DNA from 2 places in the Sulfitobacter pontiacus genome. Region 1 is predicted to be linked to the other one. Evidence: riboswitches for the same ligand, from Rfam matches in the RefSeq annotation. Region 1 holds a riboswitch; the other holds the start of a gene.
The links. A riboswitch is a leader RNA that binds a small molecule or an ion and turns the genes downstream of it on or off. The one in region 1 is predicted to bind thiamine pyrophosphate.
Positions count from the first base shown of each region.

Region 2: another riboswitch for thiamine pyrophosphate. It lies ahead of thiD (bifunctional hydroxymethylpyrimidine kinase/phosphomethylpyrimidine kinase); the one in region 1 lies ahead of thiB (thiamine ABC transporter substrate binding subunit).

Region 1 is NZ_CP160849.1:1,354,256-1,361,836, reverse strand. Features, by position in the region: gene AB1495_RS06630 (cyclase family protein) at 1-909, opposite strand, end outside; gene AB1495_RS06625 (DMT family transporter) at 1,021-1,998, opposite strand; gene aroC (chorismate synthase) at 2,100-3,200, opposite strand; TPP riboswitch at 3,293-3,392, shown strand; gene thiB (thiamine ABC transporter substrate binding subunit) at 3,427-4,404, shown strand; gene AB1495_RS06610 (thiamine/thiamine pyrophosphate ABC transporter permease ThiP) at 4,380-5,936, shown strand; gene AB1495_RS06605 (ATP-binding cassette domain-containing protein) at 5,923-6,615, shown strand; gene AB1495_RS06600 (exopolysaccharide biosynthesis protein) at 6,616-7,200, opposite strand; gene AB1495_RS06595 (SDR family oxidoreductase) at 7,215-7,581, opposite strand, start outside.
Region 2 is NZ_CP160849.1:2,564,443-2,572,023, reverse strand. Features, by position in the region: gene AB1495_RS12710 (TRAP transporter fused permease subunit) at 1-608, opposite strand, end outside; gene AB1495_RS12705 (TAXI family TRAP transporter solute-binding subunit) at 710-1,900, opposite strand; TPP riboswitch at 2,461-2,561, shown strand; gene thiD (bifunctional hydroxymethylpyrimidine kinase/phosphomethylpyrimidine kinase) at 2,629-3,435, shown strand; gene AB1495_RS12695 (FAD-dependent oxidoreductase) at 3,432-4,427, shown strand; gene thiS (sulfur carrier protein ThiS) at 4,411-4,608, shown strand; gene AB1495_RS12685 (thiazole synthase) at 4,610-5,383, shown strand; gene AB1495_RS12680 (thiamine phosphate synthase) at 5,380-5,976, shown strand; gene AB1495_RS12675 (ThiF family adenylyltransferase) at 5,955-6,977, shown strand; gene AB1495_RS12670 (ABC transporter substrate-binding protein) at 6,964-7,581, shown strand, end outside.

The DNA of each region.
Region 1 (7,581 bases):
GCCTTTGATCAGCGGCTGCCCGAGCACAAACATGAACTCTTGCACGCCTTCCGCGACCAGCGGTCCTGTGTTCATCGTCTCCAGAATATAGATGCCGTTGTCCTTGAGCAGCGTGACATGGCCATAGAACACCTTGTCCCCCTCTTTGGGTGGAATGGCTTCTAGGCCCCATGTGTCTGCACCCACGGCCATCGGGTTCATCGACGCCATAAACACCGCGCCTTCGTTATTCAGCCCCGGCTCGGTGGACCCCCAGGCCGTTGGGTCGCTTTCCATCATGCCGTCGGTCCAGCCCGTGTGAAACAGCACGATATCCCCTTCGTTTACCGTGATCTGCTGCGCCTCCATCGCGGCGGTGATCTCTGCCTCGCCAAAATGCTCACCGGCGGCCAACACATCTTTGCCCATGTGCTTGGCCATATCGATGATCACAGCGCGCCCGACCAAGGGCGGCACGGCATGCGTCCCCAATTTGGTCAGGCCGCTGATCGCCGAGATTTCCTTTTCGTCTAGGCAGTTATAATACATCCCGTCTTCGCCCAGATGCCCAAGCCCGTCCAACTGCGACCCGATACCGATCCAGGTTTGCAGCAGATCGTCGTTATAATTGCCCTCGTAGCCAAAGGACGACAGCTTTTGGCCGCCGTGCTGGTTCGGCTGGACCACCTGAAGGCTCAGCGAACGGGGCGGGAAGGCAGGTGTATCCGGCCCGATCACGATCCCGAGCGGCATCGATTTCCCCTGCTTGATCAGCTTGGCGGCCTCCAACGTGCGCTCGGTCGAGATCAGGTTCGCCGACCCCAGCTGGTCGTCAGGGCCCCAATGCGAATGGTCACAGTCTTGCGCCCATGCGGCAGATGCCCCGACACCGATGGACAAGGCAGTTGCGATAATCTTGGTAAATTTCATCTTTCTTCCCTCCCAGAAAACAGGGTGCAGCACCGACGGGATATCCGCTGCTCCACACCCTAGAGGGTTAGGCTAACATGAAATTCAATCAGGGCACGTAATTTCAACCGGTCAGCTGGGCGTTCCCTGCGGCGTGCTGCTGGCCTTGGATTTGGATCGATCCAGTCCCAACTGCCGTTCCCGCCAGATGATCGCGGCACCGCCGGCGATGACCAGACCGGCACCGATTAGGATTGCAGGCGTCGGGATTTCGCTGAAAAGCACCCAGCCGATCATCACCGCGAACAGCATAGAGGCATAGTCGAACGGGGCGAGCATCGACACCGGGCCAAAGCGGTAAGAGGCCGTGATCATGATCTGCGACACCCCGCCGATCATGCCCGACAGGATCAACAGCGCCGAGACTTGCCAACCGGGGTTCACCCACCAAAGCGGCTCCCAGTTGATCACCATGCCTGCGGGCAGCGTGAGGAACGACAGGCAGGTCGCGGTGAGCGAGAAATAGAACACGATGGCCGCCGTGCTGTCGGTTTGCACCAATCGGCGCACGTGGATCTGGACAAGCGCGCGCATGATCGACGCGGCAACCACCATCATCGCCCCCAGCATGGCAAGCTGCGACACGCTATCCCCGCCTACGGTAAAGCGGGGATACAGAACGATCAGCACGCCGATCAGCCCCACGGCCACCGCAGACAGTCGGAACACACGCACCTGTTCGCCCAGGAATATCGCGGCGAAGATGACCGTGAAAAGCGGCGTGGCATAGCCGATCGCGGTGACCTCTGGCAGGGGCAGCAGGCTAAGCCCGGCAAAGGTCAGCGCCATCGCCGTGGTCCCGAAAACGCCGCGCCAGACGTGGCCCATCAGATTGCTTGGCTTCAGCCCGTCGCGCAGGTCGCCGCTTTGCCATAGCCACAGGATGATCATCGGGAAGGCAAAGAACGACCGGTAGAACACCGCTTGGGCGGCGGGCACGGTGGCCGTCGCGATCTTGATGAGGGCCGCCATGACCGAGAACAGAAAGACCGCCCCCAGTTTAAGGGCGATGGCCCGGCCGGGGCGGTGCTCTGTCGTGGTGCTTTGCATGGCGCATGCTTGCGCCTGCAGGTTTCAAGTTGCAAGACCCCGCGTCAACTTGCGCGTCGTATTCCCGCCAACATGCGGAAAATCCAAGCGTTCCGCGCGACTTAGCCGATGATGCCGCGGTTTTCGCCGACCTGACCGCGGTGCAACAGCATATGGTCAAGCAGCACGCAGGCCATCATCGCTTCGCCCACCGGCACGGCGCGGATGCCGACGCAGGGGTCATGGCGGCCTTTGGTAATGATCTGCGTATCTTCGCCGGTCTTGGTGATTGTCTTGCGTGTGGTCAGGATGCTTGACGTTGGCTTGACCGCGAAACGCAGCACGATGTCCTGACCGGTGCTGATGCCGCCCAGAATACCGCCCGCGTGGTTCGACGAATAGACAGGGCCATCGGGGCCCATGCTGATCTCGTCCGCGTTCAGCTCTCCGGTCAGCATGGCGGCGGACATGCCTTCGCCAATCTCCACGCCTTTGACGGCGTTGATGCTCATCATCGCGGCGGCAAGATCGGTGTCGAGCTTGCCATAGACCGGCGCGCCAAGGCCCGCGGGCACGCCGCGCGCTGTCACCTCGATGATCGCACCGACGGAGGATCCGGATTTGCGCAGACCGTCCAGATACGCCGCCCACTCTTCTGCCGCTTTGGCGTCGGGCACCCAGAACGGGTTCTGTTCGATCTGGTCCCAGTCAAACGCGTCGCGGTCGATCTTGTGCGGGCCCATCTGCACCATGTAGCCGGTGATCTGCACATTCGGTGCAATCGCCTTGATCGCTTCGCGCGCAAGGCCACCCGCCGCCACACGCGACGCGGTTTCACGTGCCGAGGACCGCCCGCCCCCGCGATAATCGCGGATGCCGTATTTCTGGAAATAGGTGATGTCGGCGTGACCGGGGCGGAACTTGTCCTTGATGTCGCCGTAGTCCTTGGACCGCTGGTCGGTGTTCTCGATCATCAGCTGAATCGGCGTGCCGGTGGTGACGCCTTCGAACACGCCCGACAAAATACGCACCTCATCCGCCTCGCGGCGCTGTGTGGTGTATTTGTTCTGGCCGGGTTTGCGCTTGTCCATCCAGTGCTGGATCATCTCTTCGGTGATCGTCACACCGGGAGGGCAGCCGTCCACCGTGGCCCCCAAAGCAGGCCCGTGGCTTTCGCCCCAGGTGGTCACGCGGAAAAGATGGCCAAAGCTGTTGATCGACATGGGCGGTGCTCCTTTGGCGGTGATCCTTAACGGGGGCTGCACCATGCCTCAAGGGGTTTCACCTTGCGCGCGGGCGACAGGCGTTCTACCGATAAGATACCTCGGGGGGCCTGACAGGCTGAGATGTGCGCGCACGGACCCGTTGAACCTGAACCGGTTAACACCGGCGGAGGGAAGGTCTGGATACACCTCCAACGCTTTCTGACGCCGCATTTTGGAGGATGCCATGAAGTATCTTACACTTGCTGCCACCACGCTTTTCGCCACGCAAGCATGGGCCGAGACGCCCGAACTGGTGGTCTATACCTACGACAGCTTTGTCGCCGAATGGGGCCCCGGCCCCGTGATCGAAGCGGCCTTCGAGGCCGAATGCGCCTGCGATCTGAAATTCGTCGGCATGGGCGATGGCGCGGCGCTGCTGGCGCGGCTCAAGCTGGAAGGCGCGCGGTCTGACGCCGATCTGGTGCTGGGGCTTGATACCAGCCTGATCGCGGCGGCCAAGGAAACAGGGTTGTTCGCGCCCGCCACAGTGAACGCGGATTATGACCTGCCGGTCACATGGGAGGACGACAGCTTTGCTCCCTACGACTGGGGTTATTTCGCCTTCGTCCATAACGCCGATCTGACCCCGCCCGCGAATTTTCGCGCTCTGGCCGACAGTGACCTCAAGATCGTGATCCAGGACCCGCGGTCCTCTACCCCCGGGCTGGGCCTGCTGATGTGGGTCAAGGACGCTTATGGCGACGAGGCCCCTGCGATCTGGGAAGGCCTGGCGGATAACGTCGTGACCGTGACCAAGGGCTGGTCCGAAGCCTACGGCCTGTTTCTTGAAGGCGAGGCCGACATGGTGCTGAGCTATACCACATCCCCCGCCTACCACCTGATCGCCGAAGAGGACACGACCAAAGCCGCCGCCGCTTTTGACGAAGGCCATTACATGCAGATCGAAGTGGTCGGCAAACTGGCGGGCAGCGACCAGCCCGAGCTGGCCGATCAGTTCATGCAGTTCATGGTATCGGACGCGGCGCAATCGGTGCTGCCCACGACCAACTGGATGTACCCTGCCGTCACGCCCCAAGGCGGGCTGCCCGAAGGCTTTGAACAGTTGATCGAACCGGGCAAGGCGCTGCTGATCCCGAACGATGACGTGCCCGCCCTGCGCGAGGAAGCATTGGCCGAATGGCTCTCCGCGCTGTCGCAATAAGCACGAAGACCGGCATCAGCGCCGCCATTCTGGTTGCGGCGCTGATCCTTGCTGCGGTGGGGGCGGTGCTGTGGCGGGCCGAGTTCGGCAGCGGGCTTGGCCCGGCCGATTGGTCCGCGATCCGGTTTACCGTGTTACAGGCCGCGCTTTCCGCCCTGCTGTCTACCGTGCTGGCAATCCCTGTCGCCCGCGCCTTGGCGCGACGGCGCTTTGTCGGGCGCGGGCTACTGGTCACGCTGCTGGGGGCACCGTTCATCCTGCCGGTGATTGTCGCCGTGCTGGGGGTGCTTGCGGTCTTTGGCCGCGCGGGCTGGCTCAATGCGGCGCTGGCGGCGGTCGGATTGCCCGGCATCACGATCTACGGGCTGCACGGCGTGGTGCTGGCGCATGTCTTCTTTAACCTCCCGCTGGCCACGCGGCTGTTGTTGCAGGCATGGCAGACCGTGCCCGCGGAACGGTTCCGGCTGGCCGCACAGCTTGGCCTGACCCCGCGCGCGGTATTTCGCAGCATCGAGCGTCCCCTCCTGCGGCAAATCCTGCCCGGCACCGCAGCGTTGATCTTTGTGATCTGCCTGACCAGCTTTGCCGTGGCGCTGACCCTCGGCGGCGGTCCCCGCGCCACGACGATCGAGCTTGCGATCTATCAGGCGTTCCGTTTCGACTTTGACCTGAACCGTGCAGCGCTGCTGTCGCTGGTGCAGCTTGGGCTTGCGGGCAGCACCGCCGCGCTGGCGCTGTGGATCATTCCCGCGATCAGTCTGGGCGGCGGGCAGGACCGCCCCCTGCACCGCTGGGACGCACGTGGTGGGCTGCAACGCGGGCTCGACGCGCTGTTCATCACGTTGGCGGCGGGGTTTCTGCTGCTGCCCCTGACCTCGGTCGTGCTGCGCGGGGCGATCGGCCTGCCGCAAATGCCCGCCAGCGTGTGGCAGGCAGCGGGCACCTCACTCATCGTGGCGCTGATCAGCGTGGTGGTCTTGCTGGCTTTGGCCCTGCCCCTTGCCGGATGGATCGCGACCCGCGCCCGCGGCGGGGTAGAGGCGGTGGGCCTCTTGGGGCTTGCGGCCTCTCCGCTGATGATCGGCACTGGCTGGTTCATTCTGATCAACCCTGTCGCCAGCCCCTTTGCGCTGGCCCTGCCCGTCACGGCGCTGGTCAATGCGCTGATGGCCCTGCCCTTTGCCCTGCGTATTCTGGTGCCCCGCCTGCGCGACACGGTGCAGATCTATGGCCGGCAGGCGCAGATGCTGGGGCTGACCGGATGGCCGCTTTGGCGCTGGCTGATCCTGCCACGCTTGCGCCCGCAGATCGGCTTTGCCGCAGGGCTGACCGGTGCCCTGTCGATGGGCGATCTGGGGGTCATCGCCTTGTTCGCCGACCCCGACAGTGCCACCCTGCCGCTGGAAATGTACCGCTTGATGGGGGCCTACCGGATGGAGGCCGCGGCCGGTGCCGCCCTGATCCTGCTGGCGCTGTCGCTTGGGATTTTCTGGATATTCGACAAGGGAGGGCGCTGGCATGCTGACGCTTGAGACCGCACAGATCACCCAGGGCAGCTTTACCCTGCACGCCGACCTGACCCTAGCGCCCGCGCAGACCTATGCGGTGATCGGCCCCTCGGGTGCGGGGAAATCCACCCTGCTGGGGGCGCTTTGCGGGTTCATTCCGCTCAGGTCCGGCAGGCTGCTGTGGCGGGGCAAAGACATCACCCAAGCCGCCCCCGGTGCGCGGCCGATGACGATGCTTTTTCAGGATAACAACCTCTTTCCCCATCTCAGCGTGATGCAGAATGTGGGGCTGGGGCTGCGCCCCGACCTGCGGCTCGGCACTGCGGAACAAACCCGTGTACACGAGGCGCTCGATCGCGTCGGGCTGCAGGGGATGGCCGGGCGCAAACCCTCCGAGCTTTCCGGCGGGCAGCAAAGCCGTGTGGCCCTCGCACGGGTGCTGGTACAAGCCCGCCCGCTTGTGCTGCTCGACGAACCCTTTGCCGCACTTGGCCCCGCTTTGCGCAACGACATGCTGGATCTGGTGGCCGCCCTCGCCGCAGAGACCAAAGCCGCGTTGATCATGGTCACCCACGCCCCCGAGGACGTGCGCCGTATCGCGGATCAGGTGATCTTTGTCGAAGGTGGCACCGCGCATCCGCCGCAGCCTGCCGCAGCGTTGATGGACAACCCGCCCGACGCGCTGCGCGCCTATCTGGGGTAATCAGAAAATGACGGCGTAAAAGGTCAGCGATGTCAGCAGGATTGTCAGATACCCCAGCAGCACATAAAGCCCGTCACGGGTGAACAGACCAAAGGCAAACAGCGCCACCGTTCCGCCCCCGAAGGACGACGCGAAGGGCACGAATTCAAGCAAGGGCCAGCCCACAGGCAGGATCACGCAGGTCACCAACGTCAGCAGACGCATCGGGCCTGTCGTCAGAAACTGGAGCCTTTTGCCCGAGTGGCGATCAAAAAACGCCGCGGGCTTGCGCAGCCACCGCACGCAGAACAGCAACCGGGATGACTTGACCTCGCGGCGCAGCAGGAACTGCGGCAACCACAGACGTTTGCGCCCATAGACCGCCTGCGCCGACAGCACGATGATCACCATCGCCATGAAACTGGACACACCAAAGACACCAGACAGCGGCGACACCAACAGCAACGCGGCCAGCAGAATGAACGGGAGCAGGGACCGCTCTCCGAATTCGTTCAGCACATCGTTGATCGTGACCATCTCGCGGCTGGCCGCTTGTTCCATCCCGTCCAGCAGATGGGTGAGGCTACGCTCCTCGATATTGTGCATATACCCCCCAAAGGTCAGCTGTCTTGTGCAAGTAATGCCGCCAGCCCGGCCCGATAGGTGGGGAACTGCGGTGCCCAGCCTAACGCCTGCTTGATACGGTCGTTCCGAACCTTCTTGCTTTCCGCGTAAAAGCTGCGGGCCATCGGGGTCATATCGGCCTGATCAAAGGGGATCGCGGGGGGCACGGGCAGGCCAAGCAGCTCTGCCGCGTGGGCGATCACGTCTTGCGGTGGCGCGGGGTCATCGTCGCACAGATTATAGACCGCGCCCGGGTCGGGCCGCTGCAAGGACAGCTCAAGCGCTTGGGCAATATCCTCGACATGGATGCGAGAGAAGACCTGCCCCTGCTTGATGATCCGCCGCGCCGTTCCGGCCCGCACC
Region 2 (7,581 bases), 1.2 Mb from region 1:
ACCAGAAAGCCCAGCACGATCTCGGCCACGATCTTGGTGGTGATGCCCATCAACCCTTCGGTGCGGAAGACATGCGCCTCGATCATGCGTTCAAACGTATAGGGGATGCCCATCAGCAAACCGGGGAAGTAATCGGCCACCAGCGGGTAAAGCCCCAGCACCAGCACCACGAGCAAGAAGGGGATGCCCCCCGACCGGCGCGCGACTTCAAGCATCAGCAGCCAAAGCACGACGCCCGCGTAGAAATTGGTCCAGCCCGCCTGCACGATCTCCCATGCATACATGGAAAACCACATGCAGATGCCAAAGCCCACGGCGGCCGCCACGATGTCATAGATCGGTACATGGGTGTGCGATTTCACCGCTGGCAGCGCGATGAACGCCGCCGCAAGGAAGGTGCCGATGAAGACCCAGTAGTACTGCCCCTCGATCAGGCGCCGCCCGCCGATGGGAACGCCGAATACATAGGCCAGCCCCATCCCGAGGCCAAAGGTACACAGCAACACAAAAGCGATGCTGGTGAACGAGAATAATCCCCCCAGTCGCGTCGTCTCGGACGAGGGTTCGACAGCCGTTTCAGCCGCCGGAGGGTGTTGTGTTGCTGACATGGATGATCCTGAAAATAAGGGCGCTGTGGCAGTGTCTTAGGAGGACGGAGCACGTTGTGCTCCGTCCTGTCTTATGCCGTCGATGACGGTCCGGCGCGGCGTTACAGACGCGAGCGGAACGGCTCCAGCCCGTCGGTGTGCTTGGCCAGAATGTCGAGATACTCCTGGTTCTCGAAATTCATCTCGACGCCCTGCTCCATCGCCTCTTTCATGCCGGCGTTGCGTGCCGCGATCCACGCGTCCATCTTCTCGATGGCCTCGTTGTTCCAGGCATCGTCTTCTTCGGTCCACGCCCCGATTTCACGCAGGTATTTCACCGTGCCTTCGTGCACAGGGATCGGGTTGGCATCCAGGAAGTTGCGGAAATGCTCCAGCGACATGCGGGTCGCCAGCGCGTGCGATCCTTTGTAGTTGTCGTGGGATTCATTCATCCACTTCGCCATGTTATAGACGAAATCCTCTTCTGCGGTGACCGGCACGGCATAGACGAAGTTCGACGTCATGGATTCGACACCTTTGGCGGTGCTCACCCCCATAGAGATGGTCGAAGGGATCGTCATGGGGCGGTAGCTGAGGTAGCCGTCCCAGCCTTCTTTGTTGGCGGGGTCCATCGGCAGCCAGCGAATGCTGCCCGGTGCGCCTTCCATTTCGGACAGAACGGAAGAGATCGGCGAGCAATAGGCCACATCGGACTTCCCCTCGACAACCGAACGACAGTTTTCACCGTAGCTGGAGGCCGGGACGAATTCGATCTTTTCCTGTGCTTCTTCTGGCGTCATGCCGATAAAGGCAGGCAGGGCCTGTGTGATCGCAGAGACAATCGCGGGCGAGAACACGCCAGAGGTGACACGCACGCCGCCTTTGCCAATGTCTTCAAGGCTTTGCAGCTCGGAATCGCCAGCCACAACAAAGCCCCAAGGCGTGTCGTTGTGGTGCCACAAGATCCGCTGCGGCATGGGTTTCGCCGAGGCGTAGCCGCCGACCCCTTCCGCTTGCAACGCCATTTCCGACGCGGAAACCGACGCGATCGCGATATCTTCGCGGTCGGTCAAACGTTTGTAGCGCATAGGCTCGCTGTCTTCGGGAACGATCCGCACGGTGGTGCCGGTTTCCTTTTGCAACGCAGGCCCCCAACCGTTGGTCGAGGCAAAGCTGCCTGTCGACGTGCCCGGCGTGGCAATCACGAGCATGCGCGGCCACTCATACTCCTGCGCCATCGCGACGCCCGAAAGCGCCATGGATACCGCAAAGGACCCGACAGCGGCCTTGGCAAAACGTGTCATATTCTTCATGTGGTCTCTCTCCCTGTTGTACATCTTTGGATTGTTCGGGATCGCAGGATCACGGGCACCGCAAAAGCTGCGGATGCCCATGCGCAGGACGCAGATGTGATCTTTGCAGATGTCACGCAGCACCTCCCAATGCTTGTCGCGACGCGTCCGGTATGACCCGTAAAACGGGCCAGAAAACGCATCCCCCCGAGTGTCGGCCCCCTCCTCCCGAGGGTATCCGACTCAATCTGTCAATCAGCCTAGGGGCAAGATATTTCGATGCCAATACCGCAGAACAGAACTTGATACCGCAGCCACGCGGGGTCTTTGCGCGATCACCCCTAGTTTGCTGATGCCAAAGGGTTAACACCGCAGAATATGGGAAATGTGACGTTACGTTGCTTTGGGTTACGAGGCGTTGTTTCGGCTGACAAGCGTCAGGAGAGCTGTCCAAACCGCACCCGTTTTGCCCAAAATATCGCCACCTTTGGTTGAATATTTTGCGGCTTGCACCGTTTGCCGAACTTGGCTACGCCTAAAGCAACGACGCTGCACACCCCCACGGGGGCCGCAGTTCCAACATCTATCCGTCGGGGTGCCCTAGGGGGCTGAGAGGTGCGTGCACCGACCCGTCGAACCTGATCCGGGCAATACCGGCGTAGGGAACGGGTATCTTTGTGCATCGGCCTTAGGTCCACGCCACAAAGCTCATTCTTGCGTCTGCTTGCCCACCACCGAAAGGCGAGCATGTGACCAAGACGACCCCCATTTCCCTGACCATCGCCGGATCCGACAGCGGCGGCGGTGCCGGTATTCAGGCCGATATCAAGGCGATGTCGGCCAATGGTGTCTATGCCGCCAGCGTGATCACCGCCGTGACCGCGCAGAACACGCGCAGCGTCAGCGCGGTACACGAGATCCCCGCCCCCATCGTCGCGGCCCAGATCGATGCGGTGCTGTCCGATCTTTCGGTGCAGTCGATCAAACTGGGCATGTTGTTTTCTCCGCAGATTATTCAGGCGGTGGCCGCTGCGCTCTCCGCGTTTCGGGGGGCCATCGTGGTCGATCCGGTGATGATCGCAAAATCCGGCGATGCGCTGTTGCAAGAAGACGCCGTCGCAGCGCTGGTCGCGGATATCCTGCCGCGCGCCGATCTGCTGACCCCCAACCTGCCCGAAGCCGCCCGCCTGTTGAACCAGCCCGAGGCCGACAGCGCCGACCAGATGGTCACGCAGGCCCGCGCGCTGCTAAAGATGGGGCCGAAGGCGGTGCTGATGAAGGGCGGCCATAGCGCGGGCAATATCTGTAGCGACGCGCTGGTCACCGCAGAGCGTGTCACATGGCTCAGCGCGCCGCGCATCGACACGCGCAATACCCACGGGACGGGATGCACCTACGCCGCGGCCATCGCCGCGGGGTTGGCCCACGGCAACCCCCTTGGCGCGGCGGTACAGGCCGCCCATGACTATCTGCACCGCGCCATCATCGCCGCGGATCAACTTGAGATCGGCACGGGCCACGGGCCGGTGCATCACTTCCACGCGGTCTGGTCATGACGCAGGTCACCATCATCGGCGCGGGCGTCGCGGGGCTGTGTACCGCGCGTGTCTTGCTGGACCGCGGGATGCGCGTGCATCTGATCGACCGCGCCCGCCAGCCCGGCCCGCAAGGGTGTTCTTGGTGGGCTGGCGGCATGCTCGCCCCGTTTTGCGAAAGTGAAAGCGCCGAGGAACCCGTGATCCGGCTGGGCCAAAGCGCCGCAGATTGGTGGGGGCAGCGCACCACATCGCTGCGCCGACGCGGGTCGCTTGTGATCTCTCCGGCGCGGGACAGCAGCGATCTGACCCGCTTTGCCCGTCGCACGACAAGCCACCAAACCCTGACCGGCGCGGAGATCACGGCGCTTGAACCCGACCTTGGCGACCGCTTTGCCAAAGGGCTCTATTTCCAGACCGAGGCCCACCTGTCGCCCCGCATTGCGCTGGCAGAGCTGTGGCGCGGGCTGGTGGCCGATGGGGCCAGTTTCGAACAAGGCGAGGCCGATCCCGAAGCGCTGGCGCAAGACGGCCTCGTCGTTGATTGCCGCGGCTATCACGCGCGCGCCGATCTGCCTGATTTGCGCGGCGTGAAGGGGGAAATGGCGCTGCTGTCCTGCCCCGACATCGAGATCACCCGCCCCATCCGCGTGCTGCACCCACGTGTGCCGATCTACGTCGTGCCGCGCGGTGACGGGATTTACATGCTCGGGGCCACAATGGTCGAAGGCCGCGCCGGTGCCCATGCCAGCGTCCGGTCCGTGCTTGAACTGCTGAGCGCGGCCTACGCACTGTCCCCCGCCTTTGGCGAGGCCGAGATCCTAGAGATCGGCGTCGACAGCCGCCCCGCCTTCCCCGACAACCTGCCGCGCATCGAACGGCAGGGCAATCTGATCCGCGCCAACGGTCTGTATCGCCACGGTTTCCTGCTCGCCCCCGCGCTGGCGACCATGGTGGCGGACCTGATCCTTGACGCCAAAACACCGGAGATTTTCCATGAAACTACAGCTTAACGGTGCCCCGCTCGACAGTGACGCGCCCACGCTTGCCGCCCTGCTAGAGGCCGAAGGATTTGGCGGCGCGAAAGTCGCTACCGCCGTCAATGGCAGCTTTATCCCCGCCAGCCTGCGGGCCAGCCACCCCCTGTCCTCCGGCGACAGCATCGAAGTGCTCGCCCCCATGCAAGGAGGCTGAGATGCGCCCCTTTTACGGAGAAACCCTTGCCAATGGTCTGATGCTGGGCACCGCGCAATACCCCTCGCCCAAGGTGCTGTCAGACGCCTTTGCGCGCAGCGGGGCGGCGGTGGCGACGGTCTCGCTGCGGCGCGAAAGCGGGCGGGATCGCGCCGGTCAGGACTTCTGGGAACAGATCCGCGCGCTTGACGTCCATGTGCTGCCCAACACCGCCGGATGTCACAGCGTGAAAGAGGCCGTCACCACCGCCCATATGGCCCGCGAGGTGTTCGACACGCGCTGGATCAAGCTCGAGGTCATCGGCGAGGAGGACACGTTGCAGCCAGATGTCTTCGGTCTGGTCGAGGCCGCCCGCATCCTGAGCGAGGACGGGTTTCAGGTCTTTCCCTACACCACCGAAGACCTTGTGGTCGCGGATAGATTGCTGCGGGCGGGCTGCGAGGTGCTGATGCCCTGGGGCGCGCCCATCGGGTCGGGGATGGGGCTGAACAACCTTTTCGGGCTGCGCGCCATGCGGGCGCATTTTCCCGACGTGCCGCTGGTGATCGACGCGGGCATCGGCCTGCCCTCGCACGCCGCACAGGCGATGGAGCTGGGATTTGACGCGGTGCTGCTGAACACCGCTGTCGCCAAAGCCGGTGACCCCGCCGCCATGGCCGAGGCCTTTGCCACCGCGATCCGCGCCGGACAGCTTGCGGCCGATGCGGACCCGATGCCGCCCCGCGATATGGCCGCGCCCTCTACCCCCCTGATCGGAAAGGCGTTTCTGGAATGACCCTGGACCGTTTCTACCCGATCTTCGACAGCGCCGCCTGGTTGGAGCGGCTGGTGCCCCTTGGCATCAAACTGGTGCAACTGCGGATCAAGGACACGCCCGCCCCTGCCCTGCGGCGCGACATCCGGCAGGCCAAGGCGATCTGCGCCAAACACGACTGTACCCTTGTCATCAACGATCACTGGCGTATCGCGCTCGACGAAGGGTGTGATTTTATCCATCTGGGACAAGAGGATCTGGACAGCGCCGACCTCACCGCCATCCGCAATGCGGGCGCACGTCTGGGCATCAGCACCCACGACAAGGCCGAACTGACCCGCGCCCTGGACCTGCGCCCCGATTATATCGCCCTCGGCCCGATCTACCCGACGATCCTGAAGCAAATGAAGTGGCACGCGCAGGGGCTGGACCGTCTGCGCGACTGGCGTGAGCGGGTGGGGCAGACCCCGCTTGTGGCCATCGGGGGCATGTCGGTCGACCGCGCGGCGGGTGCTTTTGATGCCGGTGCCGATTGCGTCGCGGCGGTGACCGACATCACCCTGAACCCCTCGCCCGAGGATCGCATCACTGCATGGCTGGGGGCAACCCGATGAACCGCTATGCCCGCCAGATGATCCTGCCGCAGGTCGGCCCATCGGGCCAAGAGACGCTGGCGGCGGCGCGGGTGGTGGTGGTCGGCGCGGGCGGGCTGGCGGCGCCGGTACTGCCCCTGCTGGCAGGGGCCGGTGTGGGGCATATCACGCTGGTGGACGGTGATGACGTGGCCCTGTCGAACCTGCACCGCCAGACGCTCTTTACCGAAGCCGATATCGGCACGCCCAAGGTCACCGCCGCCGCCCGCGCCCTAACCGCGCGCAACAGCGCGTGTACCGTGGTGGCCCACCCCGTGACCCTTGGGCCGGATACCGTGGCAAAGCTGTGCCATGATGCGACGCTCGTGCTGGATTGCGCCGACAGCTTCGCAGCAAGCTATGTGCTGTCGGATCATTGCCTGCATGCGAACCTGCCCCTGATCAGCGCCTCGGCCCTTGGGTTTGGCGGCTATGTTGGCGGGTTCTGCGGCGGCGCGCCGTCGCTGCGGGCGGTATTCCCCGATCTGCCGGACCGCGCGGCCAGCTGTGACACGGCGGGGGTGATGGGGCCGGTTGTCGCCACGATCGGTGCCGCACAAGCACAGATGGCGCTGGCCTGCCTCCTTGGACTGTCGCCGTCCCCTTTGGGGCAATTGATCAGCTTTGATCTTGCCTCCTATCGTTTTGGCGGCTTCCGATTTGATACCGCGCCGGAGCCTGACCACGGTTTCGGATTTGTCGCGCCCTCGCAGATCCGCGCAAGCGATTGGGTCGTCGATCTGCGTGGGCCGGATGAGGCCCCCACATCCGCGACACCCACAGCGCAGCACATCACCCTGCCCGATTTCCTCCGCAACGCTCCCCGCCCGACACATCAACCCCGTGCGGTGATCGCCTGCCGTTCGGGCCTGCGCGCGTGGCAGGCGGCGACCCATCTGGCCAGCTACTGGCATGGCCCCATTACCCTGCTCGCCATGGGCGAGCCTTCCCCGTTGAAAGGACAAACCGATGAAACTTCGTAACATTCTGGCCGCGCTGGCGCTGACCTCTGGCCCGGCGCTGGCGCAGGACGACATGGTCTTGCTGCTGGACTGGTTCGTGAACCCCGACCACGGGCCGATCATCGTGGCGCAGGAAAAAGGGTACTTCGCCGAACAGGACCTGAGCGTAGAGGTCATCGCCCCCGCCGATCCTTCTGACCCGCCCAAACTGGTCGCCGCAGGCAAGGCGGATCTTGCGATTTCCTATCAGCCGCAGTTGCACCTGCAAATCCACGAAGGTCTGCCCCTGCAACGGGTCGGCACGCTGGTGGCCACGCCGCTGAACTGCCTGCTGGCGCTGACCGATGGTCCCATCGCCTCTCCTGCGGATCTGGCGGGCAAAAAGGTCGGATTCTCTGTCGGCGGTGTCGAAGAGGCCGTGCTTGGCGCGATCCTGACCCATCACGGGCTGTCGCTGGATGATGTAGAGCTGGTAAACGTCAACTGGTCGCTGTCACCGTCGTTGATGTCCGGTCAGGTGGATGCGGTCATCGGAGCCTTCCGCAATTTCGAACTGAACCAGATGGATATCGAAGGCGTCGATGGCACCTGTTTCTACGTCGAGGAAGAGGGTCTGCCGCCCTAT